Regions from separate parts of the Desulfohalovibrio reitneri genome, predicted to be linked through region 1. Evidence: predicted binding sites of a transcription regulator. Region 1 holds the regulator's gene; each other region holds the start of a gene.
The links. Region 1 encodes sigma-54, which starts transcription at its own class of promoters, with help from an activator protein. Its sites were predicted from a motif close to CTGGCACGGNNNNTGCTT; they were not measured.

Region 1 (7,667 bases):
CGTGGCCAACGACGTGCAGGTCAACCTTGTCTATGTCAACTCCGAGGATCTGACCCGGGACAACGTGGCCAAGCAACTCAAGGGGCTGGATGGTGTTCTGGTTCCTGGCGGCTTCGGCTCCCGCGGCGTGCCCGGCAAGGTCGAGTCCATCCGTTTCGCCCGTGAAAACAAGATTCCTTTCTTTGGCATCTGCCTGGGCATGCAGTGCGCCTGTATCGAGGCGGCCCGGAATGTCCTGGGAATCGAGGGTGCGGACTCCGAGGAATTCCATCCGGATACCGAGGAGGCCATCATCTATCTCATGACCGAGTGGTTCGATTTCCGCAGCCAGTGCATGGAGCGCCGCAACAAGGATTCCGATCTGGGCGGCACCATGCGCCTGGGCGGATATCCCTGCGTGGTCAAGCACGACACCAAGGCCTGGGATGCCTACGGCGAAGAGAACATCTCCGAGCGCCATCGTCACCGCTACGAGTACAACCAGAAGTATATGGCCGCCATGGAGGAGCAGGGCTACGTATTCTCCGGCACTTCTCCAAACGGGGAATTGGTGGAGATCGTGGAGCTCAAGGACCATCCCTGGTTCCTGGGCTGCCAGTTCCATCCGGAGTTCAAATCCCGCCCCATGCGGCCGCATCCACTCTTTCGGGAGTTCATCAAGGCCGCCAAGCAGCGGGCCAAGGGCAAGAAGTAGGCGGGCGGCCTGAACATGGCGGACCTGTTCGAGTCGAGCCGCGAAGGCTTCTTCGCCATCGCCGGGCCGTGCGTCCTGGAGTCGGAGGATCTGGCCCTGCGCGTGGCCGAGCGACTGGCCGAGATCGCCGTGCGGCTGAACCTGCCACTGGTGTTCAAGAGTTCGTTCGACAAGGCCAACCGCACGTCCATTACCTCTTATCGGGGTCCGGGGATGGAGCGGGGCTTGGCGTGGTTGGACCGGGTCAGAAAGCGTACCGGTCTGCCGGTGCTGACCGACATCCACTTGCCGGAACAAGCGGCGCCGGTGGCCGAGGTGGCCGACGTGCTGCAGATCCCCGCCTTTCTCTGCCGCCAAACCGACCTGCTTGTGGCGGCGGCCCGAACCGGACGACTGGTCAATGTCAAAAAGGGGCAGTTCCTGGCGCCGTGGGACATGGCCAACGCCGTGGGCAAGCTTCGCGAGAGCGGCTGCCGCCGGGCCTGGCTCACGGAGCGCGGCGCGTCTTTCGGCTACAATAATCTGGTAGTCGATTTCCGTTCCCTGCCGATCATGGCGGAACACGGCCTGCCCGTGGTATTCGACGCCACCCACTCGGTGCAACTGCCGGGAGGGCAGGGCGGCTCCTCCGGGGGGCAGCGCAGGTTCGTGCCCAACCTGGTCAAGGCCGCGGCTGCGGCCGGAGCGGATGGACTGTTCCTGGAGGTTCATCCCGAGCCGGAGCGGGCGCTGTGCGACGGCCCCAATTCCCTGCCTCTTGACGATTTCGAGGATCTGTTGCGCGTGGCCAGGGACATTCATGCCTTAAGCCGGGAGGCAGGCAATGCGGGCTGACGAGGCGGCCACCAACATCCGCATTCTGGTGCTTGACGTGGACGGCGTACTCACCGACGGCGGCCTCCATTACGGCCCGGAAGGTGATATCAGCAAGCGTTTCCACGTTCAGGACGGCCTTGGCATCAAGGTGGCCCAGCGCGCCGGGCTGGAAATCGCCGTGATGACCGGCCTGGAACATGGCGGCGTGACCGCGCGTGTGGCCGAGTTGGGGATCACCGAATACGTCTGCGGCCACGTGAAGAAGCTGCCGCATCTGCATGAAATGGCCGAACGCCGGGGCATCACATTAACCGAGGTAGCCTACCTGGGCGACGACTGGGTGGACGCCGGCCCCATGCGGTCCGTTGGCTTGCCAATGGCGGTGGCCGACGCCCGGCCGGAAATTCTGGAACTTGCCGCCTGGGTGTCCTCGCGCAAGGGTGGGCACGGAGCCGTGCGTGAAGCCATCGACTACATCCTGCGCTCCCAAGGACTTTTGCAACACGCCTGGGAGGAATGGACCGGCCCGTGAGCAAGAAGCTCTCCATCGCCGTCCTAGCGCTGGCCGCTCTTGTGGCTATCGGCATGTGGGGTTGGAGCCTGTTCAAGCCCCAGGTCGAGGACTTGGCGGATATCCAGGCCAGGCTTCCGGCCGACCTTGACGTTGACGTCTCAGTGGAGGGCATTACCCTCTCTCAGGGAAAGGACGGCAAGGAGTTGTGGACGCTCCAGGCTTCCTCCGCCACCTACGATACCGAAGACGGCTCGGCCGAACTCGAGAATCCCGAGATCGTGTATTTCGGCGATTCGGGTGAGGAAAGCGCGCGGATCGTCGCTCCCCGTGGTACAGTGGATCGCGAGACCGATACGATGACCATGTACCCCGACGTAACCGCCTTTTACGGCGAGGTTATTGTGCGCGGGGAACGCCTCGTTTACCAGGGAAAAACGCGCGAGATCACCATTACAGGCAACGCCACGGTGGATCGCGGCGACGTGCTCATTCAGGCACCCAGGCTGGTCATCGACCTCACGACCAGGGACATGCGCGCCATGGACGGAGTCGAAGTGGAGACGACCATGCGGGGAGCCGCCAAGGACGGAGAGAATCCGAAATGAACAGGCTCATACCGCTTCTTTTGCTGCTCGTATTTCTGGCGCTGCCGGGAACCGTCCGGGCGGCCGAGAAAGTTCCTACCCGTATCACCGCGGACAATTTACAGTATAGCCAGGACCACGACAGCGTCACCTTCACCGGTGACGTACACGTGGTCCGTGGTGAAATGCGGCTTTGGGCGGACAAGCTGACCACCTACCTGGACAAGAAGGGCGGCCAGGGCACCGCGGGGAAAGGCAACGCGGAGCTGGCCTCGGACGCGAACATCACCCGGATCGTCGCGCTGGGCAACGTGCGCATGGAGCACGAGGGCCGCGAAGGTTATTGCGGCAAGGCCGTGTACGATGTCGAGCGGGGTGTCTTGAGCATGCACGACGACCCCGTGGTCATCGACGGCCAGAACAAGCTGCAGGGCGAGGTCATCAAATTCTACGCCGAGGAGAACCGCAGCGAGGTTATCGGTGGCAGCAAACGGGTTGAAGCGCTCTTCTTCACCGACGACAAAAAGCTTGGCGGGGAGCAGGGCAAATGAGCCTCCTGGCGGGCCTCGATCTGCGCAAGCGCTACGGCGCCAAGGAAGTGGTCCGCGGAGTGGACGTCTCCCTGGAGCAGGGGGAAATCGCAGGCATTCTCGGTCCCAACGGCGCGGGAAAGACCACCACTTTCTACATGCTGCTCGGTGTCATCAAGCCCAGCGGCGGCCATGTCTACCTGGACGATGAGGAAATCACCTCCTGGCCCCTGCACGAACGCGCCCGGGCCGGCATCAGCTACCTCCCCCAGGAAAGCTCGGTCTTCCGCAAGCTGACCGTGGGGGAGAACATGGACGTCATCCTGGAACACACCGACCTATCCAGGAGGGAGCGGGAGAAGCGGAAGCATTCCCTGCTCCAGGAGCTAGGCATTTCCAGGCTGGAGGATTCCAAAGCGTATCATCTGTCCGGAGGAGAGCGCCGCAGGCTGGAAATCGCAAGGGCGCTGATTCGCAGACCCAAGTTCATCCTGCTGGACGAACCGTTCGCCGGCATCGATCCCTTGGCGGTTGATGATATCAAGCTCATCATCCGTGCCCTGCGGGACAAGGGCATCGGCATCCTCATTTCGGACCACAATGTGCGCGAGACCCTCTCCATCTGCGACCGCGCCTCCATCGTCTTTGAAGGCACCATCATTCTGAATGGATCGCCGGAGGAAATCGCCGCCAATCCCAAGGCCAGAAAGGTGTATCTTGGGAGCGAGTTCTGTCTGTGAAAAATCGTGCCAACCGGGTAAAATATCGCGTCAATAAAGACTTGCTGTCGTTGCATCCCGCCCCGCTCTGTGGCATACAGCCCGAGTGCCGGACGAAGCGATTTTTTCGATTCTACCAACAGTGGAGCCTTCCGCTTCCCGCCTATCGGGCGGACGCCTCCCGTCAAGGGAATGAATGATTCATGGGCCTTGAACTGCGACAACAGCTCAAGCTGAGCCAACAGCTTGTCATGACGCCGCAACTGCAGCAGGCCATTAAACTGCTGCAACTCTCGCGGGTCGAACTGATGGAGCAGGTGCAGCAAGAGCTCATGGAAAACCCGTTCCTGGAGGAAGGATCAGAAGACCAGGGCGATGCCGAACAGCCGCAGGATTCGAGGACAGACGGCGAAAGTGAGGCGCTCATGCGCGACGCCGACTGGGAGAACTACCTCGGGGAGTTTTCCTCGTCGGCCCGGCAGTCCGGGGCCCGCGAGGCGGAGTCTCCCGAAGAGGGGCTCAGCTTCGAGGCCAGACTCACGGCCAAGCCTTCCCTGGAGGGACACCTGGCTTGGCAGATGCGGCTCTCGGATTTCGACGAGGAAGCCATGAACGTGGGAGAGCACGTCATCGGCAACCTCAATCCTTCCGGCTACCTCATGTCCAGCGTGGAAGACATCGCCGGTGAATCCGGCTCTTCTCCCGAAAAGGTGGAGTCGGTTATCCTGGCCATGCAGCGGTTCGATCCTGTAGGCGTGGCTTCAAGAGACCCCCGCGAGTGCCTGCTGGTGCAGATGGACGTGCTGGGCATGGACGACCCGGTGCTCCGCTCTCTGGTTTCCGACCATTTGGAGGATCTGGAGAAAAAGCGCTACAAGCCGCTGGCCCGCAAGTTCAAGCTCAGCCTGGACGAGCTCAAGGAATACCTCGACGTCATCCAGTCACTCGACCCCATGCCCGGGGCCAGTTTCGGAACGGGTGAGCCGCAGTACGTCAGCCCGGATGCCTACGTCTATAAATACGACGACGAGTTCGTTATCGTCCTCAACGAGGAAGGGTTGCCAAAGTTGACCCTCAACTCCCTTTACATGGACGGCATGGCCGCCGAGCGCGGCAAGAGCAAGGATTATTTTCAGGAGCGCATGCGCTCGGCGGTCTGGCTGATCAAGAGCCTTTATCAGCGCCAGCGCACCCTTTACAAGGTCATCGAGTCCATCGTCCGTTTCCAGCGTGATTTCTTCGAGGAAGGCGTGACGCATCTCAAGCCGCTTATTCTCAAGGACGTGGCCGACGACATCAACATGCATGAATCCACAGTCAGCCGGATTACCACCAACAAGTACGTGGCTACCCCCCACGGCACGTTCGAGCTGAAGTTCTTCTTCAATTCGGCGCTGGAGATGGAGGATGGCTCCCAGGTGGGTTCCGAATCGGTCAAGGCGCTCATCAAGCAACTCATCGACAAGGAAGACCCCAAGAAGCCGTTGTCCGACGAGAAGATCGCGGACATGCTCAAGGACAGGCTGCATGTGAACATCGCCCGTCGCACCGTGGCCAAGTACCGCACCGCCCTTGGGATATCCTCGTCAAGCAAGCGAAAGCAGATATTCTGAGTGGGAGATGAAATGAACATCGCCTTTAATTTCATGGACTTCGAGCCGTCCGACCACCTCAAGGAGTATGCCCACAAGCGCTTCGGCAAGCTGGAGAAGCTGCTCACCAACAGTGACGGCGCCGACGTGCAGGTCAATCTTTCCGTGCAGAAGAGGGTCAACCAGACTGCGGAGGTCGTCGTCAGCGACGACAACCTCTACATTTCGGCTTCGGAGCAGACCGCTGATATGTACTCCACCATTGATCTGGTGCTGGACAAGGTGCTCACCCAGATCAAGAAGCTCCGGGACAAGCAAAAGATGGTGCGCCGCCCGGCCAAGACCGAAGCGGGACCAGTGGACGTCGCTCCCGAGCCCGAGGAAGCGGAGCGGCGGATCGTGCGTGCCGATTCCTTCCAGCCCAAGCCGATGGACGAGGAAGAGGCGGCCATGCAGCTCGAGTCGCTGGATTACGATTTTCTGGTATTCAGAAACGCGGAGACTTCGAGGATAAATGTCATCTACCGGCGTCACGACGGGGACTTCGGACTGATTGATCCTGCCTCGACGTAGAGTGAGGAGCGAATGAAACTCGGCGACTATCTGCGACGCGATTACGTGCTCCCTAACCTGCAGGCGGGCAGCAAGGCGGAGGTGCTGAGCGAGTTGATTCAGCCTCTGGCCCAGGAGCAGCCCGAGGTGGACGCGGACAAGGCCCGGCGCGTACTCATGGAGCGTGAGAAGCTGGGGACCACCGGCATTGGCGGCGGCGTGGCCATACCCCACGGGAAGATCGACGAACTCGAGGATATCATTCTTGTGGCTGGGCGCAGCTCCCGGGGGGTTGAGTTCGACGCCCTGGACCAGCAGCCCTGCCATATCTTTTTCATGGTGCTTGCGCCGGAAAACGCAGCCGGGCAACACCTGCGCATTCTGGCCCACATATCACGGCTGCTCAAGGACGAGGACTTCCGGCGTTCCTTCCTTTCAGCGGAAGACGCCGGGGATTTGTGGGAGCTTCTGCACAACGCCTGAGCGGCGGTAGCGAGACGGCAATGGAGCACGGACCGGCCTTCCCCATCGTCATCCTCACGGGGCTTTCCGGAGCGGGAAAGTCCACGGCCCTGCGCGTGTTCGAGGACATGGGCTTCTTCTGCGTGGACGGCCTGCCCGTGGGCATGGTTCCCAAGCTGGCTTCTCTGTACAAGGGCCAGGACCACCGCAACACGCGTGGTCTCGCCCTCGGCATGGACATCCGCCAGCACGACTTTCTCGACGACTGGAACGCCGCGGCCGATGAGATCACCTCCCAAGGGCTGCGGACCCAGATCGTCTTTCTTGAGGCCGAGACCGGGGAACTGTTGCGGCGTTACCACGAGACGCGCAGGCCGCATCCGTTGGAGCAGGAGGACATGGGGCTGGAGCAGGCCCTGGCCGAGGAGCGCCGCATCCTGTCCCCCCTGCGCTCCCAGGCCAGCCTGGTCATAGACACCACCACCTATTCCATCCACGATCTGCGGCGTGCTCTGCAGGAGAAATGGGCCAACCTGGCGGAAAACGGCCAGGGGATGCGTGTCCATGTCATTTCATTCGGTTTCAAGTACGCTTCTCCCAAAGAGGCGGACCTGATGTTCGACCTCCGCTTCCTTCCCAATCCGTTCTTTGATGAGCGCCTTAAGCCTCTCACGGGGCGGGACAGGGACGTGGCCGACTATGTTCTGCAGAGCCCGCAGGGCCAGTCCTTCTCGGTCAAGCTTCTCGACTTTCTGCAATATCTGGTGCCGCTGTACGCCCAGGAGGGCCGGTACAGGCTGACCATCGCCCTCGGCTGCACAGGCGGCAGACACCGTTCCGTAGCCACCGCGGAGATGGTCTCCAAGGAACTCAAGCGCGCGGGATATGCCGTGACGCTGGAACACCGCCACGTCGACCGCTGAGTGCCAACATGCCAGACAAGAAACCAGCCGGTATCATCCTCGTCACCCACACCAACTACGGCCACGCGCTCCTGGAGGCGGCGGGCTTCATCATGGGCTCGCAGGAAGGATGCGCCGCCATCGGCGTGGATGCGTCCCAGGATGTTGAAGAGACGGTGGCGGAAATCCGCAGGCGTCTGAAAGAACTGGACAGCGGTAACGGTGTCCTTATCCTCACGGATATGTTCGGCGGCACCCCCACCAATCTGAGCCTGTCCCTCCTGTCCTCGGGCAAGGTGGAG
Region 2 (7,667 bases), 130 kb from region 1:
CGCTTCGGAGGAGCGGACCTCGCCGACGATGATGCGGTCTGGCCGCATGCGCAGACAGTTCTTGACCAGATCGCGCTGGGTGACCTCGCCCCTCCCCTCGATGTTGGCCGGACGGGTCTCCAGGCGGACCACGTGGACCTGCTTGAGCTGCAACTCGGCCGCGTCCTCGATGGTCACGATGCGCTCCTCCCTGGGGATGAAGCGGGAGAGCACGTTGAGCAGGGTGGTCTTGCCGCTGCCCGTACCACCGGAGATGACCACGTTCAGCCGCGAGCGGACGATGGCCTTGAGCACCTCGCCCATTTGCGGCGGAATGGCCTTGAACGAGATCAGGTCGTCCAGCTCCAGGGGGTCTTTGGAGAACTTGCGTATGGACAGCGAGGGACCGTCCAGGGCCAGCGGCGGGATGATGGCGTTGACACGGCTGCCGTCAAGGAGACGGGCATCCACCATGGGCGAGGATTCGTCCACCCTGCGCCCCACCTGGGAAACGATGCGGTCGATGATCTTGCGCAGATGGCCGTCGTCCTTGAAGCGGGCCTGGGCCAGTTCCAGCCGTCCGCCCCGCTCCACGAAGATCTGCCGGTAGGTGTTGACCAGGATGTCGTTGACCGTCTCGTCCTTGAGGAAAGGCTCCAGCGGCCCCAGCCCCAGCACCTCGTCCTGCACCTCGCTGATGAGGTTCAGCCGCTCCTGGGCGGACAGCGGAGCGCGGCCGAAATCCTCGCGAAGAATGCGCTCCACGGCCCGGGCGATTTCCCCACGCACCTCGTCCGTGGGCAGGTCATCGAGAATGGACAAGTCGAGTAGGTCGATGAGCCGGTCGTGAATCTTGGTCTTGAGGTCGAAGAACCGCTCGGCCGCCTCCCTCTCGTCATCCCGCCCTTTCCTGGACGCCGGACGCATGGGCGCACGGTTCTCCCCGCCCGCCTGCTCCCGCAGGTCGCCGGACGACCTGCGCGCCTTGCTCTTGCTCAGTCTCGTGGCCAAATCCATGCGTCATTCCCCCTTACGCGGGCACCGGGTTTCGCGAGCCGCCCAGCCAGCGCGGCAGCCCGGGCGAACCCCCTCTGGAACGGCTGACCGCCTTGAGGCCGAACTCCTTGGCCATGGACTTGTACGCCTTGGACAAGGGGCAACCGGGCGAGGAAAGAAGCAAGGGACGCCCCTGGTTGAGCGATGCCAGGCAGCGTTCGTGGTCCGCCGGGAGGCGATGGTGAATGGATTTGCCCAGCAGCTCCTGAGCGTCCGCTTTGGAAATGGCCGACTTGGAGCAGCGTGTGGCCACCAGCTTCACCCCCTCCTCGAAAGAGGCTTCGGCCGTGCGCAGCGCGTCCACAACCTCCTTTGCCGCTGCCAGGGAGGCCAAACCGCCATCGAGCATGAGATAGGCGTTGTCAGCCCGTTCCAACAGGGCGATGGACGCTTCGTCCAGATCGCTGCCGAGGTCGGCAATCACCAGATCGGCGGTTTCGGTCAGACGCTGGGCGAGCAGGGAAGCCTGCTCCGCGCCGAGGTCCTGCTTGTCCACATCCTTGGGACAGGCCAGCAGGGCCACCCCGGACTCGTGCTCCGCCAGCAACCCGTCCACAAAGGATGTGTCCAGCCGGTCGGAATCGCCCACCGCCTCGGACCAGTCGTACTGGTGCTCCAGGTCGAGGTGCAGGGAAATCTCCGGCCTGGGCCGGGCAAAATCCGCCAAAACCACCCTGGCTCCCCGGGCGGCCTTGGCCGCGGCCAGGGCCAGATTGACCGCCGTGGTGGTGGCTCCGCAGCCCGGCTTGGCCGAGGCCACGACCGCCAGGCGGCCTCCGCCGCCGGGAGAAGCGTGGGGCAGGGAATCCTGCCCGGTGCGGGATGCGTACCGCCGCAGGGCGCTGGCGACCTCCTCCTCGCCAAACGGCGGCAGGAGAATCTCGCGGACTCCCGCCCGGGCCGCCTCCACCAGCAGGTCGGCGTCTCGCGAGGGGGCCAGGAAAAAGGCGTCGCGCACCACGCCGCGGCCGATGACCCGGGCCAGTCGGTCCAGGTCCTGGAGCGGCTCCTCGCCGGGCTGGAAAACCAGCAGGCTCCCCTCCACGGGAGATCCCGCGTTCTGCAGGACAAAGGATTCGTCCCGCTTCACGGCCTCAGCCATGCGGCCGCGCAGTTCCTCATCCTTGACCGCCAGGGATACTTGGATGGTCCGCATGTTCGTCTCCTTGCCTATTTTCCGCCCAGCATGTCCTGGAACACGGACTGGAACTCATCGCCGGCCCCGCCGTCGGACTTCTTGCCGCCCTCGCGGTAGGTCTTCATGGTCTCGGCGGCCCGGGCGCCGTCAAAGGTCTGCACAGGCTCCGATGAGGTGGGATCCGTCTTGATTACCCGCTGGGATGCGATGACCCCGCTGGTTGTCTCCCGAAATGCCGGCATGTCGGGGCTGTTTCCCGATCCCGCCCCGAATCCGGAACAGGCGGTCAGGCCGAAAAGAAGCAGCGTCACGATGATTCGTCTCATTGTTCCTCCCCGGGCAGAATCTGTCCGAAGTCTCCGTCGAAACCGGTGCGCTTGCCGCCGGAGGGGGGGGCGGGGGCGCGCCCGGCATCGGGCGACTTCTCTGCCCCTTCCAGCATGCCCAGCATGTAGAATTCCAGGTCATTAGGCTCATTGAGGCCGTCGGTGGGCAGCTTTTCGGCCCGTTTGTCCAGGGGCTTGGCCAGGTGGGGAGTGACCAGGATAACCAGTTCGGTCTGGTCCTTCTGGAACTCCGAGCTGCGGAAGAGAGACCCCAGCACCGGGACATCACCCAGCACGGGAAAACGTGCCGCCGCCTCTCGGAGATTGTCGCGGATAAGACCGGCGATGGCGAAGGTCTGCCCGCTCTTGAGTTCCACGCGGGTGGAGGCCCGGCGGGTGCTGATGGCCGGGACGGTCACGCCGCTCATGTCGATGGCGTTGGTGAAGTCGAGTTCCGACACCTCCGGCTCCACCTGGATGGAGAGCCTTTCCTGCGAAAGCACGGTGGGCTTGAAGGAGAGGCTCACGCCGAAGGATTTGTACTCGATACCCACGGTGCCGAGCCCCTGGGGCACAGGCACGGGAATCTCTCCGCCGGCCAGGAAATCAGCTTCCTCGCCGCTGAGACAGACCAGGTTGGGCTCGGCCAGAATCTTGACCAGGCCGTTTTCCTTGAGCGCGTCGATAAACGCGCTGTAGTAGACATCGCCTTGCTTGAGGGTCAGTGCGCTGTTGACGTTGTCGGCCAGGATGAAGCGCCCTTCCTTGTCGAATCCGGTGAGCTTCTTGAGGAATGTGTACCCAAGCTGTCCCTGCAGAAGTTGCCCCTCGAATACGTAGGAGAGGTTGACGCCAAGCCTCCGGGCAAGGGAGCGGGACATCTCCGCCACCCGCACCTCCAGCATGACCTGGTGCACTCCCCCGACATGCATCAGATTGATGACCTTGTCCGGGGCGTAGGCCTCGGCCAGGGACATGGCCGCGGCGAGGTTGGTGGAGCTGGAGACCGGTCCGGAGAGAGTCACCGAATCGTTGGCCGTGAGGACCTTGATCCGCGGCTCCTCGGGTAGGACGCGGTGCAGCATTTCCTTGAGGGGAGCCACGTCAGGCGTGATGACCAGATCGAAAACGCCGCTCAGCCTTTCGTTGTCGTTCCACAGGGTGAGGTTGGTGGACCCGGCCTGCTTGGCACGGATGTAGACCTGGGTCGGCGACAGCAGGATGATGTCGGCGTGCTCGGGAGATGCCAGGGAAATCCGGGAGACCTTGGCCTCGGTCCGCACGATGCGCGACTTGCCCACGGACATCTCCAGCCGCACGGGATCTATTTCCGGCGAGGGCGCGGCCTGGGCCTCCTGCGGCAAAAGCAGCAGGAACAGGCTAAGCAGGATGGCGCGCAGCATTTGAATCCCCCCCTAGAACTTCTTGGCGGTGCGCTCGGCACCGGTGATTATTTCAACACGGTGTGGCGGATGCCGCCTGGGTCTGGGAGGCGGCTTGGGTTTGTAAGCGGCCAGGGCTCGGTCCACGTCAACCCCATGGGTAAGTATGGTGGCGTTGTCGCTCATGCCACGCAGGGCGAAATGCAGGGTTCCCTTGGTGGCCGCCAGAGCGAGCCGTTCGCTCTCCTCCGGTGCAACCTCCAGGGTGTAGACGTCCACCGGAGCCTGGGTTCCGTCTTCCAGGGCCTCCAGCTTTTCGCCGGTGGCCAGCACGGGAACGTTTTCCAATACAACCTTGGTCCTGGACTTGCGACGGCCGTCCTCCAATGTGACCAACACGTCGACCTTGTTGCCCGGCCGCACGAAACCCGCCAGCCCCATAACCTTGTTCCCCTTGACCGCCATGGCCCGTTTGCCGTCGCCGATGAGGGCGCTGACCCCGCCCACAGCGGAATCCTTGTCCACCAACTTGCCGCGGGTCACGGGTTCGCCCTTGCCCATCGGGGTGAGAACAACCCTGCCCTCGAGTTCGGCCAAGTCGGTGAAGCAGCCGTCGGGCATACTCTCCTCGAGATACGGGACCATGCGCACGGACTCGGCGTCGATCTTTTCCCCGGCCTTGAGTATCGTCGAGGCCACGGCGACATCCGTTGTTTCAATTCGCGGAGGAGGCTGCTCGGCCTCTTTCGGCTTGGAGGCGGACATGCTCAGCACAAGAAATCCGGCTCCCCCCGCCAGCAGCAGGGCCAGGAAAAGTTGGATCAGAGCGCGTGACTTACGCATGGCTCCCCCCTAGGCCAGTCCGGGTTGCAGCAGGCAGGCCGCCACAGAGCCGACAGCGATGGCCAGGCCGTAGCAGAGCCGGGGCATTTCCGCCCGCGGCTGGTACTGCATGCCCCCGGTGGCGGGCATGAGGGAGACGGCCTGCAGCAGGCCAATGAGGACACGCCCGGCCACCCGCCAGTGGATGGCCAGCATCACCAGGGCGTAGACGCCCCCGGCCAGGCTGGTCAGCACAAACGCCGACAAGGCCCCGGCCGGACCCATGACGGCGCCGACCACGGCCATGAGCTTGACATCGCCCGCACCCATGACACCCATGAAGTGCGGGAGAAGCATCAGCCCCAATCCCGCGCCCCATCCGGCCAGACCAAAAAGAAGCCCGTCCCACCCGCCGTGCATGGCGTGGAAGGTCAGGGCCATGGCCATGGCCGGGTAGGTCAGCAGGTTGGGTATCCGTTGATCGCGCAGGTCGGTTACGCAGGCGATGCCCAGCACGATGAAGAGAAATATGATGTGGGCCTGCATTCGCTCTCCCCCTTGACGCCCGGGACGGAAAGGGGGTGATGGCGATGTTCGCCACCACCCCCTGTTCCGGCCGGTGCTTACGTGGTGTTTAGCCGCCGCTGGTGGCGCCGCCCACGCTGGTGGCGATGTTGTCGAAAGTGTTGCTGACGTTGGTGCCCAGAGTGGTGACGGCGGTGACGATGGCCGCGGCGATCAGGGCGGCGATCAGGCCATACTCCAGAGCGGTGGCGCCTTCTTCCTGCTTCACGAAATTCTTGATGGCGTTGAACATGGTGCTCTCCTTTGTCGTTGATTTGTTGATGGCTTACTCGGGGTGCCTGCCTTTTTTCGGTCTTGGCTTTTCCTTGAGCAACGCATGTGCCAAACCATTAAAATACGATTTTAAATCAACATAATCAACACGTTAAAAACAATAGCCTGTAGACAGAGCTATTCACTCGAGTGCAGATTCTCCATGATTCATGGAAAAGACTTGGAAGAAAACAGAGGGAAGAGAGATGGAACCGCGCGGAACGCGGTCTGAGTTGAGCGCTCTCCCAGAATGAGAGAGCGCTCCACGATTTGGGGATCAGGCTGGGAGTTCGTTCGGATCGATTGCGTGTTTCTGGATCTTGTTCCAGAGGTTTTTCGGCGAGATGCCCAGCAAACGGGCGGCCTCGGTCTGGATACCGTCCGACTGCCGAAGCGCGGTCAGGATGAGTGTCTTTTCGTACTCGTTGACCGCCTGGCGCAGGGGAACCTGCGGCAAACCTCCGCCCGCGGGCGCGGGACCGGGGGAATGGGGTTGCGGGGTTCCGGAAACTCCGAAGTCAATGTCCTCCGGCTCGATCACCTCACCGCGGCAGAAGATGACGGCCCTCTCCAGCACATTGGCCAACTGGCGCACGTTGCCTGGCCAGTCGAAAGCGTGCATGGCTTTGAGGGCGGCCGGACTGACCCCTTTGATGCGTGTGCCGAGCTTGGTGTTCAGACGCTCGACAAAGGCTTCGGACAAAATCGGCAAGTCGTCTTTGCGTTCCCGAAGTGGGGGGAGCGAAATCAGGGCCACATTCAACCTGTAATAGAGGTCCTCGCGGAAGGCCTTCTCCCGCACACGCTGTGCCAGGTCTATGTTGGTGGCCGCGATAATGCGCACGTCGCAGGAGATGGACTTGTCGCCGCCGACCCGCTCCACCTGCTTCTGCTCCACGGTGCGCAGCAGCTTGGGCTGCAGGTGCAGGGGCATGTCGCCTATCTCGTCCAGCAGGATGGACCCGCCCGAGGCCAACTCGAACTTGCCGCGCTTCATGGAGGTGGCCCCGGTGAAAGCGCCCTTCTCGTGGCCGAACAGTTCGGATTCCAGCAGATTTTCCGGAATGGCCGCGCAGTTGAGCTTGATGAGCGGCTTGTCCGCCCGACTGCTGAGGGCATGGATGGTGTCCGTGACCAACTCCTTGCCGGTGCCGGTCTCGCCGATAATGAGCACGCCGGTCTCCAGGGGAGCCACCCGCTCGATGAGCTCCTTGACCCGCAGCATGGGTTCGCTGCGGCCGATGAGCCTGGCCATCGGCCCTGAATCACCCATTGTCCGACGCAGGGAACGCACCTGTCGCTGCAGGCGTTGTTTCTCCATCGCCCGGCGCAAAACAATCTCCATCTCGGAAAGGGAGAACGGCTTGGTGAAATAATCGTAGGCCCCTCGCCGAATGGCCTCCAGTGCGGGGTCCTTTTCCGCGTAGGCGGTCATGACGATAATCTCGGACTCCGGTGATATCTCACGGAAGCCGGGAATGGCCTCGATGCCGCTCATACCGGGCAGGCGGACGTCCAGCAGGACAACATCGTACGAGCCTTCCCCGGCCCGCTCAATGCCCTCCTCGGCCGAGCCGGCGCAATCCGTCTCGAAGCCCTTCTCCTCGATGGCCTCGCGAAGCATTCCCTGAAATGCGATGTCGTCGTCCACGATGAGTATGCGTGCAGCCATGTCTTGTTTTTGCTCCATTGTTTGTGGACAGCCTGACCACTTTCCCGGGATTGGTCAAGCCTGCTTCCCGCATTCGTGGATCAGCCATAGCCCGCCTAAGCCGCATGGCTCCTGATCCGCATGGGTATCCAGGCATTTTGGCACGGTTAATGCGTATAGTTCGGCATGAAGAAACCACGCTCCACCACACAAGGCCGAGATCCGGAGTCCGGCATCATGGCCGCCGAGTTCGCGCTGCTCCTGCCGGTGCTGGCCATGCTGGTGGCCCTGGCGGTCGAGGGCGGCAACGCCCTGCGGACGTACTCCATTATCCAGGAGGCCAGCCGTGAAGGAGCGCGCATGGTGCTGCGCCAAGGCGACACGGCGAACACAGGCCAACTGGTGTCGGCCATGGCCAAGGACCTGCCCGGCGGTCCTCCGGCCACATCCGTGCAGATGCAGGACAAGAAAGTAAC
Region 3 (7,667 bases), 520 kb from region 1:
GAGAAGGCAGATCTTGTTTTCCGCCGCCTTGTCAGGCTGAACGCGGCTTTCGAGCCGGAGCACAAGCACCTTTTCAACGAATTCGGCATCAAGCTGCGCAAGGCGGGCCTGTTCAGCCAGGCGGTGAAATACTACGCCCGGGCCAGGCAGTTCACCAAGGACGACGAGAACCTGCTGTACAACTTCGCCCGGGCGCTGCACGCCAAGGGGCGTTCGGACAGGGCGGTCCACTTTCTGGAAAGGGCCCTGGAGATGCGGCCGGACTTTCCCGAAGCCAAAGGCTTCCTGAAATATCTTGTGAAACCTCGCGGAGAGGAATCGGAAGGGGAGCGGGATTTCGGCCGGGACATCTTTCTGGAGGAAGACTGGTGAGCGCGGACGTCAACTTCATTGGCCTCTACCTGTTGGCGCGCGGGGCTGTGGAGCCCGGGCAGCTTCAGGAGGCCGTGCGGGTGCAGCGGGAGCGCAACCGCCGCATAGGAGCCCTGGCCGTGGCGCGGGGGCTGCTCACCGAGGAACAGGTCGAGGAGGTCCTCGCCGCCCAGAGCCGCGAGGACTGCCAATTCGGCGACCTGGCCGTTCGCAGGGGGCATATCGAGCGGGGCGACCTCGACGACCTGCTCTTTTCCCAGAACGTGACCAACATGCTCCTGGGCGAGGTTCTGGTGGAACTGGGCCATGTGGATCCGGAGACAATGGGCGCCCTGCTGGACGAGTTCGCCGCGCTGGAGGAGCGCCGCGGCGATCTTCTCGGGCGCGTGCTCCAGGGGCAGGCGGAGTACGTGGTCACGCGCGCCATGCTGCGGGCGGTGGGCACGGCATTTCCGCGCTTTTTGGGCATCAGCGTCAAGGCCGACCCCCTCGGCCGGGTGCCGGAAAAGGCCGGACCCGGGGACTTCCGTTGCAGTTCCGATCTGGACGTGGAGGGCATGGGATGCTTCCGGTTCACTTTCCTGTTGCGATCGGACATCCTGAGCGGCATGGCCGGGGACGGTCCGGCGGATGGGCTGTCCCTGGTGAACACGGTCATGCGCTACGCCCGGGGACGCCTCGCGCGGCGGGGCCTCTCCGCCACATGCGCCGGGGCTCGGCCCGGCCGCGTGGACTGGCCGGTGGACGGCGCGGCAATGCGGCTGGTTACTCCAGCCGGGGCCATGGCACTGTTCTGGGTGGCTCCCTGGCAGGCCGAGGGGGCCGGGACCGAATGACCGGGGCGGTCGTTTTCTTTTTCCCACCGGTCTGCCATAAGATGTCCTGGAAGCGTCATGCCCGGCGTCCAGACCGGGCCCGGCGCCCGCGCAAGGAGACAACATGGTGAACGAACGGCCGGGATTCGCGGTATTGGGACGGGAAGACGTCGCCAGGACGTCGACCCTGTCCGTGTTCAGAATGCGTATAGGGCCTGGGCAGAGTGTGCCGACCCACTACCATTCCTGGGTCGCGGACCACTTTTTCTGCCTCAAGGGGCAAATGGTGCTGCGGGTCCACGACCCAGAGGAGCGATTCGAGCTTCTGGCCGGGGATTCGGCCACCGTGGAGCCCGGCAGAGCGCATGCCCTGCGCAACGAAAGCGGAGAGGAATGCGTGTTCCTGCTGGTGCAGGGCGTCGGCGAGTACGATTTCAACCACGTGGAGATGTGAGCATGGATGAACTGCGCAAGAAGGGAAGCATCACCGCGGGCATCATCTGGATGGCCGTCATTTCCCTGCTTCTGTTCTGGTTGCCGGTGCTGGGGCCGCTTCTGGCCGGACTGGTGGGAGGCAAGAAGGCCGGCGGCGTGGGTAACGGCCTGCTGGCCGCGCTGCTGCCGGGCGTCATCCTGGCCCTGATGGTGATGCTCTTCTCCTCCTTCCTCAGCGGGCTGGCCCTGGTGGGGGTGGTCTTCGGCGGCATTGGCCTGGTCTTCTATTTGGCCAACATCGGCATGCTGCTGCTGGGGGCCGTTATAGGCGGGTTGCTGGCCTAGCTGGACAGCCCCCGGGGCCGGGGGGTATTTACGCCTCTTCCCAAAGCGAGGAGACGACATGCCCCTGGAAGAATTCGACGACCTGCGACTTTTCATCACCGGCCCCACCTACGTCCGCCCGGAAGTCCGCCGGGCCGGGGCGCTGCCGGAGTTCGGCCACCGCGACAGCGAGAACGCCAAACGCATGGGGCCCATCCAGACCCACCTGCGCGCCCTGGCCGGGGCCGGGGAGGAGTGGCTGCCTATGCTTCTGGGCGGCTCCGGCACCACGGCCATGGAGGCCGCCATCCGCAGCCTGTCCGCCCCTGGAGAGAACGTGCTCAACGTGGTGGTGGGGGCCTTCGGCGAACTGTACCACACCATCACCCGCGCCTGCGGGCGCAAGGCGGCCGCCCTGCGCTTCGCTCCCGGCCAGCCGGTGGACCTGGAAGTGCTTGAGGCCTCCCTGGCGGAGCACCGTCCGGACGTGGTCACCCTGACCCACAACGAGACATCCACCGGCGTTATTTCCGACGTGGCCGCCGCCTGCGGGGTGGCGCGCGAGCACGGGGTCCTGCCCCTGGTGGACGGCGTCAGCCTGCTTGGCGGCGCGCCGGTGGACCTGGAGTCCATGGGCGCTGCCTGCTACTGCTCCTCCACTCAGAAGAGCCTCGCGCTGCCCGCCGGCTTCGGCATCGCCTTCGTCTCGGACGAGGCCCTGGACAAGGCGGGCCGGGTGGCTGACAAGGGCTACGTCACAGACTTCGCCCGCCACGCGGCCAAGGCCCGCGCAGGGCAGACTCTGACCACGCCCAACACGACCCTGCTCAACCAGATGGCCGTGCAGCTGACGTACATCATGGAGGAGGAGGGCATGGAGAACCGCTTCGCCAGGCACAAGCGCATGCGGAGCATGGTGGAGGAGTTCGCCGATTCCCTGGATGGTTTCGACATGCTGGCCGCCCCGGGGTCTCGTTCGCCCACCCTCAGTTGCTTGCGGGCGCCGCGCGGGGCCGGGGTGGCCGATCTCAAGGCCCTCAAGGAGACCATGCGGGCCAAGGGCTACCTGTTCGACCCCGGCTACTCCAAACTCAACGTCGCCCTGGAGGAAAGCGGTGAGCGGGTCTGCTTCCGCATCGGCCACATGGGCGACATGACCGAGGACATGCTGTCCGCCTACCTCGACGACCTGCGCGGCCCGCTGTGTGAGCTGGCCGAAATCGCCGGAGAAAACGCATGAAACGCATTCTGTTCTGTCTGCTTCTGCTGGCGGCCTTGGCCGCGCACGCCTGGGCGGCCGACGAGTCCGCCGCTGGGAAAGCCGAGCGTCCCCTGGTGCGCATCGAGACCACCATGGGGAACATCCTCATCGAGCTGTGGCCGGGCAAAGCCCCAATAACCGTGGAGAACTTTCTGGCTCATGTGGAGTACGGCCACTACGAGGGAACAATTTTTCACCGCGTGGTGGAGGACTTCGTCATCCAGGGCGGCGGCTTCGAACCGGGTCTGGAATTCCGCGAGCCGCCTTTCCCGCCCATCGGGAACGAGGCCCGCTCCGATGTGCGCAACACCCGTGGCACCGTGGCTATGGCCCGCACGGAAGACCCCCACAGCGCCCGGGCGCAGTTCTACATAAACCTCATGAACAACGCCGCCCTGGACCACAGGGGGGAGGCCAGGGGGCGCTGGGGCTATACCGTGTTCGGCCGGGTCAAGCGCGGCATGCGAACGGTGGAGGCCATCCACCGGCTGCCCACCACCACGGTGCGCGGCATGCCGGACGTTCCCGAGGAGCCGCCGGTCATCACCGCCGTGCGGGTGATAGAGTCCGGGCAGGTTAATTGAACGTGGGAACCGCAACAGCGGGAGGGCGCATGGCTTCAGGCAAGGAACCGGACCCGGATCGGCTGCTGCAGACGCTGGACGAAAAGGCCGAGTCGTCCCGACAGAACGCCTTGGCCGAATTGCGCGACCTGAAGAAGGATCTGCAGTCCCTGGAGCGCGTCCTCACCGGCCGCAAGAAGGCGGACGAGTTTCCGCTTCTGGACATGGTGCAGGGCGCGCTGGAGGTCTTTCGGAGCTCGGAGACCTTCTTCACCGCCAGCAATCTGGCCAGGGATGCGCGGCAATCACTCTCCGGCTCCCTTGCCCGGGCGGAACTGGAGCGCGAGGGCGCGCGGCTGCTGAAAAAGCCCGCTGGCTGGCACTGGATATCGCCCAAGGGCGAGATGCACCACCTGGGTGCCTCGGGCGAGGAAGAGAAGGCGGCCAAGGCGTTGACCCGCCTGAAGAACCGCCAAAAGGGCGGCAAGGCCAAGACGGCCAACCCGGATGGGCCGGGGAAGGGGGCGGAAAACCAAGCCTCCGCGCGGGGCGGGGCCCAAAAAGGCGTGAAGAAAAGCGGAAGCGGACAGGGTTAGCCGCTTTCCTCTGTCCAGCGAATGGTCCGCGTCTGCCGTCCGAACTCGCGGGCGCGGCTGTAGTCGTCGCCGAAATAGAGGTCGATGCGGCGCTCATAGCGACGGTTCATCTTGTCCCGCACCTCCCAAGGCTTGTCGAAGCCCTCGATCCAGACCTTTTCCCCGTTTTCCAGCCCGTGCCGCAGCAGGTCGCGCGACACGGCAATGGCCCGCTCCCCGGGCGTGAGGCGGTTGTTCCAGGCGCCAACGTACGGGTCGCCCTGGGTCTGTCCGGGAGTGGAGGTGTAGGCCGTGACCGTGACCTCCATCTCGCGCCACCCCGTGCGGGGGTCGGTATGGTGGAGAAAGGCGGCCTGGACGGCCACCAAGGCCAGGGCGGAGAATACGGCGATGGCGACCCGGTTTTTTTGCATGCTCTGTCTGGTAGCGGGTGAGGGCGGCCGCCCCGCGCGCGCAAGGGCTGGAGGCGGCCGTTCCCATGGGAATGGCTACTTGATGATCTGCACCGGAACCGGAGATTGCTCCACGACCTTGCGGGCCACCTCGGAGAACTGGACGTGCCCCGAGTCGATGTGCTCGTAGTCGCTGCCGGTCATGGCGATCATGTCCACGTCCTCGGCCTTGGCGGTTTGCAGAATGGATTCCGCCGCCTTGCCGGTGACAAGCTTCATCTCAAGGTTCGGGCAGGCCTTGAATTCTTCCTCGCAGACTTTCTCCAGTCGCTTTTTGGCGTTCTCCATCTCCCAACTCTGGAATTTCTCGATTTCCTGGCCGCTGGGATAGTTTCCGTAGGCAGGGAAATAGGAACACAGGTCGACGGCCACATAGAGCACGACCACCTTAGCGCCATACTTCTGGGCCATCTCGACCACGTGGGGGGCCGCCTTGACTGACTTCTTGGAAAGGTCGGTGGGCCAGAGAATAGTCTTCACGTCCATGAACGATCACCTCCGATGCTGATTGAAACGTCTGGCTGGTACAGTTGCCTCCTGCCTAGCACAGAAATCGCGTCAAGCAAACATGCGCCGCCATAAGGGCGGTTCGAGCCCCGGGGCCAACCAGACGGGGCGGCGTGGTGACAAAAGCGAAGCACGTTTCGGGCCTGTTCCTTCATTTTTGCAAATGCAAGCAATGCACTGAAAATATTCAGTATATATAGCAATAGCCGAAAGGGAGTGATTTCGAGTGAGTATGTAATGCTTTGGAAATATTTGTTTTTTAATTCATGTATCTACGCAGTTTTTTGAAATGTATATGCTTTAACTTTTTGGTAAAAAGTAGAGCAAGTCTCAATTTCAATAAAGTCAACAATTTCATTTTTGTATTGGTATGGCATGGGCCGTGCTAGTCCGCCCCTTGTGTTTGACATGGTTGCATAAGGAGGCAGACGACAATGAACGCGGCCGATACCGGTTTCATCCTCATCTGCGCCGCCCTGGTCATGTTCATGACCCCGGGGCTGGCGCTGTTCTACGGCGGAATGGTCCGGGCAAAGAACGTGCTCGGCACCCTCATGCAGAGCTTCATCCTCATCGGCGTGGTCAGCGTCGTCTGGGCCGTGCTGGGCTACTCCCTGTCCTTCGGAACGGATATCGGGGGCTTCATCGGCGGACTGGATTTCGTCGGCCTGTCCGGCGTGGGCATGGGCGTGGAGAACTCCCCCGCGGACAACCTCTCCCACCTGACCTTCATGATCTTCCAGTGCATGTTCGCGGTAATCACCCCCGCGCTCATCACCGGCGCGTTCGCCGAGCGCATGCGCTTCCCCGCCTTCCTGGCCTTCTCCGTGGCTTGGCTGCTGGTGGTCTACGCCCCCATGTGCCACTGGGTCTGGGGCGGCGGCTGGATGGGCGAGATGGGCGCGCTTGACTTCGCGGGCGGCGCGGTGGTCCACATGAGCTCCGGCGCGGCCGCGCTGGCGGCCTGCCTGGTCATCGGCCCGCGCAAGGGCTTCCGCAAGGAGCCCCACATGCCGCACAACCTGCCCATGACCCTGCTTGGCGGCGGAATCCTCTGGTTCGGCTGGTTCGGCTTCAACGCGGGCAGCGCCCTGGCCGCGGACGGCCTGGCCGCATCCGCCTTCGTGGCCACACACCTGGCCGCCTCCGCCGGAGCCCTGGGCTGGATCGCCGTGGAGTGGAAACACGCGGGCAAGCCCACCACCCTGGGCGCGGTCTCCGGCGCGGTGGCGGGACTGGTGGCCATCACCCCGGCCGCAGGGTTCGTCACTCCCATGCCCGCCATCGTCATCGGCTTGTTTGCCGGCGGCATCTGCTACGGCGGCGTGCTGCTCAAGACCAAGCTCGGCTACGACGACTCCCTGGACGTGGTCGGCATCCACGGCATCGGCGGCACCTGGGGCGCTCTGGCCACGGGCCTGTTTGCCTCCATCGGCGCCGAGGGCCTGTTCCACGGCAACCCGGAGCAGCTCTGGATCCAGTTCGTCTCCGTGGTGGCCACCTGGGTCTACTGCTTCGCCGCCAGCTTCATCCTGCTCAAGCTGGCCGACGCTTTCTTCGGCCTGCGTGTGAACGACGAGGACGAGGTGCGCGGCGTGGATGTTGCCGAGCACTCCGAGGCCGGGTACCAGATCTAAAGGAGACCTGACATGAAGAAGATCGAGATCATCATCCGGCCTTTCAAGCTGGAGGAAGTCAAGGACGCCCTGACCCGCGCCGGCGTGACCGGCATGACCGTCACCGAGGTCAAGGGCTTCGGCAGGCAGCGAGGCCATAAGGAGGTCTACAGGGGCGCCGAATACCAAGTGGATTTCGTGGCCAAGGCCAAGATCGACGTGGTGGTCGACGACGACCGCGTCCGCGAGATCGTGGAGGCGGCCAGCAAGGCCGCCGCAACCGGCGAGGTGGGAGACGGCAAGATCTTCGTCTCCCCCGTGGACGAGACCATGCGCATCCGTACCGGCGAATCCGGTCCGGAAGCCCTTTAGGGGGCATGTCCCCCCTGGCCGTGGAGCGACTGCTGGCCGGACGGCGGGCCCTGTTTGAAACCAGGGCTCGCGGTCCGGCCGCTTTGCGTTCTCTGGCCGGAGACCACGCCCGGCTGGCGGACGCCTGCTTGGCCGAGTTGGCGGGCGGGGACTGGGGAGGCTCCCTCTGCCTCGCCCAAGGCGGCCACGGACGGGGCGCGCTCTGCCCGGGCTCCGACCTGGACCTGCTTTTCCTGTTCCCCGAACCACCCGGCGAGGAGGCCGCCGCCAAGCTGACCCGCCGCCTGATACGCCCCCTGTGGGACGCGGGACTGCGGGTGGACTACAGTTTGCGCGGCCTGGAGGAATGTCTGG
Region 4 (7,667 bases), 350 kb from region 1:
GCCCTTCAGGGCCGTCTCCAGCGTCTCCTCCTCGAAATCGGGCAGCCCGGCCAGCATCCCGCGCAGGTCGCGCAGGCGGCCCACGGCGTCGCCCTTGAGGAACTTGTTCACCGCCTTTTCGTCGTAGGGCAGGTCCTCGGTGGAATAGAGGAAGAAGTCCGCCCCCTCCACCATCTCCACCAGGGTCTTGGCCCGGGGCTGGTAGTGGGGGACGATGCGGCGCAGGTACTCCTCGTCCGAGGCGTCCAGCCCCTTCTTCTCGAACAGCGGGCGCACCAGCCGGGCGAGCTCGGCCGGGTCCTTCTCCTTGATGTAGTGGGCGTTGAGCCAGTTGAGCTTCTCCACGTCGAACACCGCCGCGGACGCGCCGAGGTTGTCCGTGGTGAACAGCTCCACAAGCTCGTCCAGGGAGAATATCTCCTGGTCCTTGTAGCTCCAGCCCAGGCGGACCAGGTAGTTGACCATGGCCTCGGCCAGGTAGCCCATGTGGCGGTATTCCAGCACGGACAGCGCGCCGTGGCGCTTGGAGAGCTTCTTCTTGTCCGGGCCCAGGATCATGGGCACGTGGCCGAAGCGCGGCTGGGGCACGCCCAGGGCCTGATAGATGAGGATCTGCCTCGGCGTGTTGGAGACGTGGTCCTCGCCGCGCAGCACGTGGGTCACGCCCATGTCCATGTCGTCCACCACCACGGCCAGGTTGTAGGTGGGCGAGCCGTCGCCCCGGCGCAGGATGAGGTCGTCCATCTCCGCGTTGGGCGTGGCGATGTGCCCCTTGACCAGGTCCTCGTACACGGTCTGGCCGTCCAGGGGGGCCTTGAGGCGGACCACCCGCCCAGGGGCGGCGGTCATGCCGCGCTCGCGGCAGCGCAGGTCGTACTTGGGCTTGCGGCCCTCGGCCCGGGCCTTTTCGCGCATGGCCTCCACCTCTTCCGGGGTGCACTCGCACCAGTAGGCCTGGCCGGACTCCAGCAGCTGCTCGACGACCTCGTTGTGGCGGTCGGTGCGCTGGCTCTGGAAGACGGTTTCGCGGTCCGGCTCCAGACCCAGCCAGGCCATGCCGTCCAGGATGGCCTGGGTGGCCTCGGCGGTGGAGCGCTCGCGGTCGGTGTCCTCCACGCGCAGCAGGAACTCGCCGCCGTGGTGGCGGGCCAGCAGATAGGAAAACAGCGCGGTGCGCGCCCCGCCCACGTGCAGGAATCCGGTGGGGCTGGGCGCGAAGCGGGTGACGATCTGGCTCATGGGTATCCTTTGGAGAGCAAAAAAAAGCGGGCCGGAAGGCCCGCCGCGTTCGAAAGCGGACCGCGCCCTACATGGGCACGGATTCGACTGCCTTCACCTCGGGCACGGCCTTGAGGATGATCTTCTCGATGCCGTTTTTGAGGGTGATCTGGGACATGGGGCACCCCTGGCAGGCGCCCTTGAGGCGCACCTTGACCACGTTGTCGTCTGTGATCTCAACCAGTTCGACGTCGCCGCCGTCGGCCCGCAGGCTGGGACGGACGGTTTCCAGTGCGGCTTCGACCTTCTCGCGCATGCCACGCTCCTTGGTTGCGGTTGGTGGTCAGGTAGCCCCTCCCCCCGGGCTTGTCAATCAAGCGGGCGGGAGTGGACGGGCCATCATACCCTCCACGCGCGCCGAGGCAAGCCCCGGCGGGACGCGCGCCCTTCGCCGTGCACATTTGTGCACCCGTTTGCACATGCTGGTGCAGCGCTTCGCACAACCCGGGCGGATGCGGCGGGTGCGCATTGGGTAAGTATTCGTTATGACTATTTTTTCATTTTTGGCACGGCTTCTGCCTCTCTCCTGGGCAATGGCGACGACGCGTTGCACATCAAGCAAGGAGAGAGACATGACCAAGCGTACATCCATTTTCATCACGGCGATTCTGGCCCTGGGCCTGCTGGCCGCCGTCCCGGCCATGGCCCGCAACCACGGCGGACCCGGCCACGGTTCCGGCTACGGACACGGCGGCCCGGGCTACGGCCACGCCCAGGGCTATGGCTGCGGAGGTCCCGGCTCCATGCGCGGCGGCCCCGGATACGGCGGCCCCGCCCTGACCACGGAGCAACAGAAGACTTTTGACCAGATCATTGACAAGCACCAGGAGAAGCTCTTCCAGCTGCGCCAGGACATCTGGGCCAAGCGCACCCAGCTCGACGCCCTGACCCGCTCCGGCCAGGCCGACCCGGGGAAGGTCGAGCAGCTGACCACTGAAATCTCCGATCTGCGCGGACAACTCTTCCAGGAGCGCCAAGCCATGCGGCGGGAACTGAACCAGAAGCTGGGCGATGTGGCCGCCAACAACAGCTATGGTCGTGGCTACCACCGTGGCCCCCATCACGGCATGATGGGGCACGGCATGGGCTACGGTCCCTGCATGACCTGGTAGGAGCTCCTGTCCACATACCCTCCATCCTCCTCATCCTTGAACCCCAAACCGGAGAGCCCGGCGGCCCAGGCCGCCGGGCTCTTCACGTTGGGGGGGGGTGCACCCGGATGCACAAGGCGTGCGGAGAATTGCACATCGCGTGCACATCACAGAAAATGCCCTCCTGTCTAAATACTTGAAATTATTAGGCTGTCGTCTTGGCACGCTCTCTGCTTTATGTATACTGAAACGCAAGGAAAGAAAGGAGAGAAAACAATGCAAGGCAAGACCATGCTTCTTCTGGCCGCAGCCCTCGTCATCGCCCTGGCGGCCATCCCCGCCCTGGCGCAGAACGGCGTCGGCTTCGGACAAAACAACGGCTACAACCAGGAACAAGCCTACAACGGCCGGAATACCGGGCAGTACAACCAGCGGTACCAGGGCAACGCGGCCATGAACGGCCAGCGCGGCCACTACCGGGGCCACATGAACCGGTATGACCAGGCCGGGAACTGGAACCATGGCCAGGGCATGCGCCAGGGCCGCGCCACGGGCTACGGCCACCGCCGAGGCGGAGGCTGCCCCGGCTGGAACTACTAGGCTACAGTCCGAACCTCCGGTTTCGGGGGGAAGTACAGGCGGCCCGGCGGAATATCCGCCGGGCCTTTTTTTGCCACCAGCAATGCGTACAATCCAGACCCTCGCATCCGCACCCTCCATCTGATAGAAATGGGGAGAGTCCGTATTGTCGGCGAAGCTGTGCGGGATGTTGCACAAGTCTGCGCGTCGATGGATGCGGAAAGTGCGGCAACTTTCCAATAATACAGGGGAAAGACGCCTTGGCACGTCGTCTGCTTATTTTTTTGTTGCAGCGGACGGCGAAACCATTTTCCCTTGAGGAGGACGACATGACCCGCAAGACGATGTTGTTGACCACCCTGGCGCTGGCCCTCGGTCTGCTGGCGGCCGTACCCGCCCAGGCGCAACGCTGGGGCGGAGGCGGCTACTACGGCGAGTGCCCGGGCTATTCCTACCAGGGGCAGCGGAACCTCAGCGACGAGCAGCGGCAACAGGCGCGGGAGATCATGGACAAACACCAGGACAGGATTTTCGCCACCCGCCAGGAATTGTGGGCCAAACGCACGCAGTTGGACCACCTCATGGCTTCCGGCCAGGGCGACCAGGCCAAGGTGGAGCAGCTGACCAAGGACATCGTGGAGCTGCAGACCCAACTGCGCCAGCAGCGCCGGGCCATGCGCGACGAATTGCGGAACGCCCTGGGGGATGCGGTCTACCTGGAGGGTTGTCCCGGCTGGAACGACGGATACGGCCGTGGCCGCATGGGGCCAGGGATGATGCGTGACGGCCGGGGCCGCCACATGGGGCCCGGGATGATGCACGACGGCCAGGGCCGCCACATGAGGCCGGGCATGATGCATGACGGCTACAACGGCCGCAGGGGCATGATGTACGATGAGTACAACGGCTACGACTCCCGGGGCCGCCAGGGCCGCATGAACGACTACTAGGCGGAAAGTATGCCGCGATGCGGGGCCCGGCGGACGGCCGCCGGGCCCCGCGCCTTGTCAGGCCCACGGCGGAACTGTATGGCGATGAGGCGGCCCGATTCTTTGCGCAGAGACAAAGCAATATGATCCATTTTTCCGTCTTTTCCACACATGTCCGCCTTCCCGGCAGGTTCCGGGCGGAGGCCTAGATGGAGTTCCGCCTCGACCGTGGCGGCCTGCCCACGTGGCTCGCCTGGGCGGCCATCGCCGCTGCCTGTCTGGCCGTGACCGCCGTGACCTGGGACGGAGTGCGGCGGCAGCGCCATCTCATGGAGGAACACCTGGAACTGGCCTCCGAAGTGGTGGCCAGAGGGGTGCGCGGGGGCCTGACCCGCCGTTTCATGGGACCAGGCATGATGGGGCACATGGGCCACATGGGGCGGAACCACATGCGGGAAGGGCGGGAGCGCCGCCCGCCGCCGGACGGGACCGAGGCGGCGGATCCCGATATCCTGGCCACTGCCGGCGCCTTCTTCCGCGAGGTGGCGGGCGAGTCGGACGTACGCTTCATGGCCCTGCTGGGGCGTGACGGACGGCAACTCGCCGTCCTGCGCGGAGAGGGGAGCGAGGCCGTGGACCTGCCGCCGGGAGCGGCGCGGGCCCTGGACGTCAGGGAACGCTGGTCCGGGTTCCTGCCTGGACAGGAAGTATACATGACCATCATACCAGGAGGGCGCGTCCTGTCCAACGTCTGCTCCATGGATCCCGGCATGGGCTGCGAGCCGGGCGGCCGGGAGCCGATCCACCTGGCCGTGGGGCTCGGGGCCGGGGAATTCATGGAGGGCTACCGGGGTGCGCGGCGCACCGCCTGGCTGACCACCGGTTTCACCGCCGGAGCGGGCGGACTGTTGATTTTCATGGGCGCGGCCTACGCCCGGCGGCGCGAGGCGGGGCGGCGGCTGGCCGCCCTGGAGCGCGTGCACCACGGCCTGCTGGACGCCATGCCCGACGGCCTGCTGCGGGTGGACGCTTCCGGCGACGTGACCGCGGCCAACGCGGCCGCCCGCGACATGCTGGGCGGCGAGGCCGTGGGGCGGCCACTGGCCGAGGTCATGCCCGGCGTGTCCCTCTGCCGGGGGGCCTCCCATATGGAGCTTTCCGGCCGCAGGCTGGAGGTCATCCGCAAAGAATTGCCCGGCGAGGGCGGTTGCCTGATGCTTTTGCGAGACCGCACCGAGGTGGGACGGCTGGAGGCGGAATTGGCCCGTTCCGAGCGGCTGGCGGCCGTGGGACGGCTGGCGGCCGGCGTGGCCCACGAGGTGCGCAATCCCCTGTCCTCGTTGCGCGGCTTCGCCCAGTTCTTCCGCAAGAAGTTCGCCGGGCGCGCGCCGGAAGAGGAGTACGCCGAGACCATGGTGCGCGAGGCGGACAGGCTGAACAAGGTCATCTCCGACCTGCTTTTCATGGCCCGGCCCGCGCCCAGAGACCTTGCGCCGGTGGACCTGGCCGAGGCCGCCTCGGAGATCGAGCGATTGCTGATCTTCGATCTTGAGGAAAAGGGCGTGGAACTGGAGACGGATTTTCAGGCCCCCGAGGCGCGGGCCGATCCGGGCTCGCTGCGGCAGGCCCTGCTCAACCTGGTCATGAACGCCCTGACGGCCGTGGACGAGGGCGGCCGCATCCGCATCGGCTCCCGCGAGGTGGACGGCGGAGTGGAGGTCTCGGTGGCGGACAACGGCCGGGGCATGGACGCCGAGACCCTGGAGCGCGCCCGCGAGCCCTTCTACACCACCCGGGCCGAGGGAACGGGGCTGGGGCTGGCCATCGTCTCCGCCGTGGCCGAAGGGGTGGGCGGCAGGCTGGACATCGACAGCAAGCCCGGGGAGGGAACCACCATGCGGCTGTTTTTCCCGAATGAACCGGAAACCGGCGGAGAGGCGGCATGACCGGACGCGTGCTCATTGTGGACGACGAGAAGCCCCAGCGCATGATGCTGCGGGCCGTGCTGGAGGACGCCGGCTGGGAGGTGGCCGAGGCCGACGGCGGCAAAGCCGCCCTGGAAAAGGTGGCCGAGGTGGAGCCTGAGGCGGTGCTGCTGGACATGCGCATGCCGGACATGGAGGGCTCCGAGGTGCTGGAGCGGCTGTTGGCCGACCGTCCCGGCCTGCCGGTCATCATGCTCACGGCCTACGGCACGGTGGGCTCCGCGGTGGAGGCCATGAAGCGCGGGGCCTTCGATTACCTCTCCAAGCCAGCGGACAACGACGAGCTCGTGGCCGTGCTGGACAAGGCGCGGGAGTGGGGCAGGCTGCACCGGGAGAACCGGGAACTGAAGCAGCGCCTCACCGCCGGACCGGACATGGTGGGGCAGTCCGCGCCCATGCGGCGTTTGGCCGAACTCATCGAGCAGGTGGGCCCCAGCGAGGCCACGGTGCTCATCCAGGGCGAGTCCGGCACGGGCAAGGAGTTAGTGGCCGAACGGCTGCACACCGCCAGCCAGCGGGCGGACGGCCCGCTCATCAAGGTCAACTGCGCCGCCCTGCCGCACGAGCTGCTGGAGAGTGAACTGTTCGGCTACGAGAAGGGGGCCTTCACCGGCGCGAACAAGGCCAAGCCGGGGCGCTTTCAGTTGGCCCACGGCGGCACCATTTTTCTGGACGAGGTGGGCGAGCTGGACACGGGGTTGCAGGCCAAGCTGCTGCGCGTCCTCCAGGAGCGCACCGTCGAGCCGCTGGGCTCCACCCGGCAGGTGAAGGTGGACGTGCGCATCATCGCGGCCACCAACCGCGACCTGGAGGCCGAGGCGCAAAAGGGAAATTTCCGCGAGGACCTGTACTACCGGCTGGCCGTGCTGGTTGTCCGCATCCCCCCGCTGCGCGAGCGCATGGAGGACCTGCCCCTGCTGGCGGCGCACCTGCTGCGCAAGCTGGGGGAGAAGAACCGCAAGGACGTGCGCGACGTCTCCCCCGCCTTTCTGGAGGCGTTGCGCGGCCACGACTGGCCCGGCAACGTGCGCGAGCTGGAGAACGTGCTGGAGCGCGCCCTGGTTCTGGCCCGTGCCGACAGCCTGACCCCGGACCTGCTGCCCCCGCAGCTCCGCGCCGGAGGCGGAGATGCGGCCGCGGGGGGTGAATCCGCCGCCGAGGGGGCCCAGGAGGAGGGCATCTCCCTGGACCAGGCCGAGAAGTCCGCCCTGGAGGACGCCTTGCGCCGCCATGGCGGCCACCGCCAGAAAACGGCCGATGCCCTGGGCATCTCCCGCCGCACCTTGCAGTACAAGCTCAAGAAGTACGGCCTGACCAGCCGCTAGGCTTGCCATGGCCGCCGGGCGGGTGCAGGATGCCGCGATGCCTTCCACGACACCCCTTCGCACCGCCAGGCGCCTGGACGCGGTCAAGCGTTCCTACATCCGCGAAATCCTCAAGGTCACGGCCGATCCGGAGATCATCTCCTTCGCCGGCGGCCTGCCCAGCCCGGACCATTTCCCGGTCCAGGCCATGGACCGCGCCGCCCGGGCCGTATTCGCCGAGGAAGGGGCGCAGGCCCTGCAATACGCCGTCACCGAGGGCTTCCCGCCCCTGCGCCGGGCCATCGCCGCCCGCTACCGCACGCGGTTCGGCTGGGAGGTGAACCCGGAGAACGTGCTCGTCACCACCGGCTCCCAGCAGGCGCTGGACCTGCTGGGCAAGGTCATGCTGGACGAGGGCGACGGCCTGCTGCTGGAGCGGCCCGGCTACCTGGGGGCCATCCAGTCCTTCTCCATGTTCGCGCCGCGCTTCGCCACCGTGGG

Region 2: a site for sigma-54 is predicted at 5,596-5,613, ahead of N911_RS0103990 (Flp family type IVb pilin). Genes of this name have one in related genera too.
Region 3: a site for sigma-54 is predicted at 5,696-5,713, ahead of N911_RS0102040 (ammonium transporter). Genes of this name have one in related genera too.
Region 4: a site for sigma-54 is predicted at 1,782-1,799, ahead of N911_RS17395 (periplasmic heavy metal sensor). Genes of this name have one in related genera too.

The regions. Positions count from the first base shown of each region.
Region 1 covers NZ_JOMJ01000003.1:865,260-872,926, forward strand. The annotation lists gene N911_RS0104640 (CTP synthase) at 1-694, shown strand, start outside; gene kdsA (3-deoxy-8-phosphooctulonate synthase) at 710-1,528, shown strand; gene N911_RS0104650 (KdsC family phosphatase) at 1,518-2,042, shown strand; gene lptC (LPS export ABC transporter periplasmic protein LptC) at 2,039-2,629, shown strand; gene N911_RS0104660 (LptA/OstA family protein) at 2,626-3,159, shown strand; gene lptB (LPS export ABC transporter ATP-binding protein) at 3,156-3,878, shown strand; gene rpoN (RNA polymerase factor sigma-54) at 4,061-5,470, shown strand; gene hpf (ribosome hibernation-promoting factor, HPF/YfiA family) at 5,483-6,022, shown strand; gene N911_RS0104680 (PTS sugar transporter subunit IIA) at 6,035-6,484, shown strand; gene rapZ (RNase adapter RapZ) at 6,505-7,386, shown strand; gene N911_RS0104690 (PTS sugar transporter subunit IIA) at 7,395-7,667, shown strand, end outside.
Region 2 covers NZ_JOMJ01000003.1:731,007-738,673, reverse strand. The annotation lists gene N911_RS0104020 (TadA family conjugal transfer-associated ATPase) at 1-996, opposite strand, end outside; gene N911_RS0104015 (CpaE/TadZ family protein) at 1,010-2,191, opposite strand; gene N911_RS0104010 (hypothetical protein) at 2,206-2,499, opposite strand; gene N911_RS0104005 (type II and III secretion system protein family protein) at 2,496-3,902, opposite strand; gene cpaB (Flp pilus assembly protein CpaB) at 3,915-4,724, opposite strand; gene N911_RS0103995 (A24 family peptidase) at 4,734-5,249, opposite strand; gene N911_RS0103990 (Flp family type IVb pilin) at 5,338-5,520, opposite strand; gene N911_RS0103985 (sigma-54-dependent transcriptional regulator) at 5,818-7,212, opposite strand; gene N911_RS0103980 (TadE/TadG family type IV pilus assembly protein) at 7,378-7,667, shown strand, end outside.
Region 3 covers NZ_JOMJ01000003.1:347,866-355,532, forward strand. The annotation lists gene N911_RS0101995 (tetratricopeptide repeat protein) at 1-372, shown strand, start outside; gene N911_RS17310 (cyclic di-GMP-binding domain-containing protein, MshE-related) at 369-1,208, shown strand; gene N911_RS16505 (cupin domain-containing protein) at 1,312-1,641, shown strand; gene N911_RS16510 (hypothetical protein) at 1,644-1,967, shown strand; gene N911_RS0102015 (pyridoxal-phosphate-dependent aminotransferase family protein) at 2,026-3,186, shown strand; gene N911_RS0102020 (peptidylprolyl isomerase) at 3,183-3,791, shown strand; gene N911_RS0102025 (hypothetical protein) at 3,821-4,366, shown strand; gene N911_RS0102030 (RlpA-like double-psi beta-barrel domain-containing protein) at 4,363-4,779, opposite strand; gene N911_RS0102035 (universal stress protein) at 4,855-5,304, opposite strand; gene N911_RS0102040 (ammonium transporter) at 5,760-6,962, shown strand; gene N911_RS0102045 (P-II family nitrogen regulator) at 6,975-7,313, shown strand; gene N911_RS16515 ([protein-PII] uridylyltransferase family protein) at 7,319-7,667, shown strand, end outside.
Region 4 covers NZ_JOMJ01000003.1:1,210,612-1,218,278, reverse strand. The annotation lists gene gltX (glutamate--tRNA ligase) at 1-1,239, opposite strand, end outside; gene N911_RS0106395 (NifU family protein) at 1,307-1,534, opposite strand; gene N911_RS17395 (periplasmic heavy metal sensor) at 1,851-2,390, shown strand; gene N911_RS0106385 (hypothetical protein) at 2,646-2,969, shown strand; gene N911_RS18600 (Spy/CpxP family protein refolding chaperone) at 3,278-3,898, shown strand; gene N911_RS0106370 (two-component system sensor histidine kinase NtrB) at 4,087-5,823, shown strand; gene N911_RS0106365 (sigma-54-dependent transcriptional regulator) at 5,820-7,187, shown strand; gene N911_RS0106360 (aminotransferase-like domain-containing protein) at 7,225-7,667, shown strand, end outside.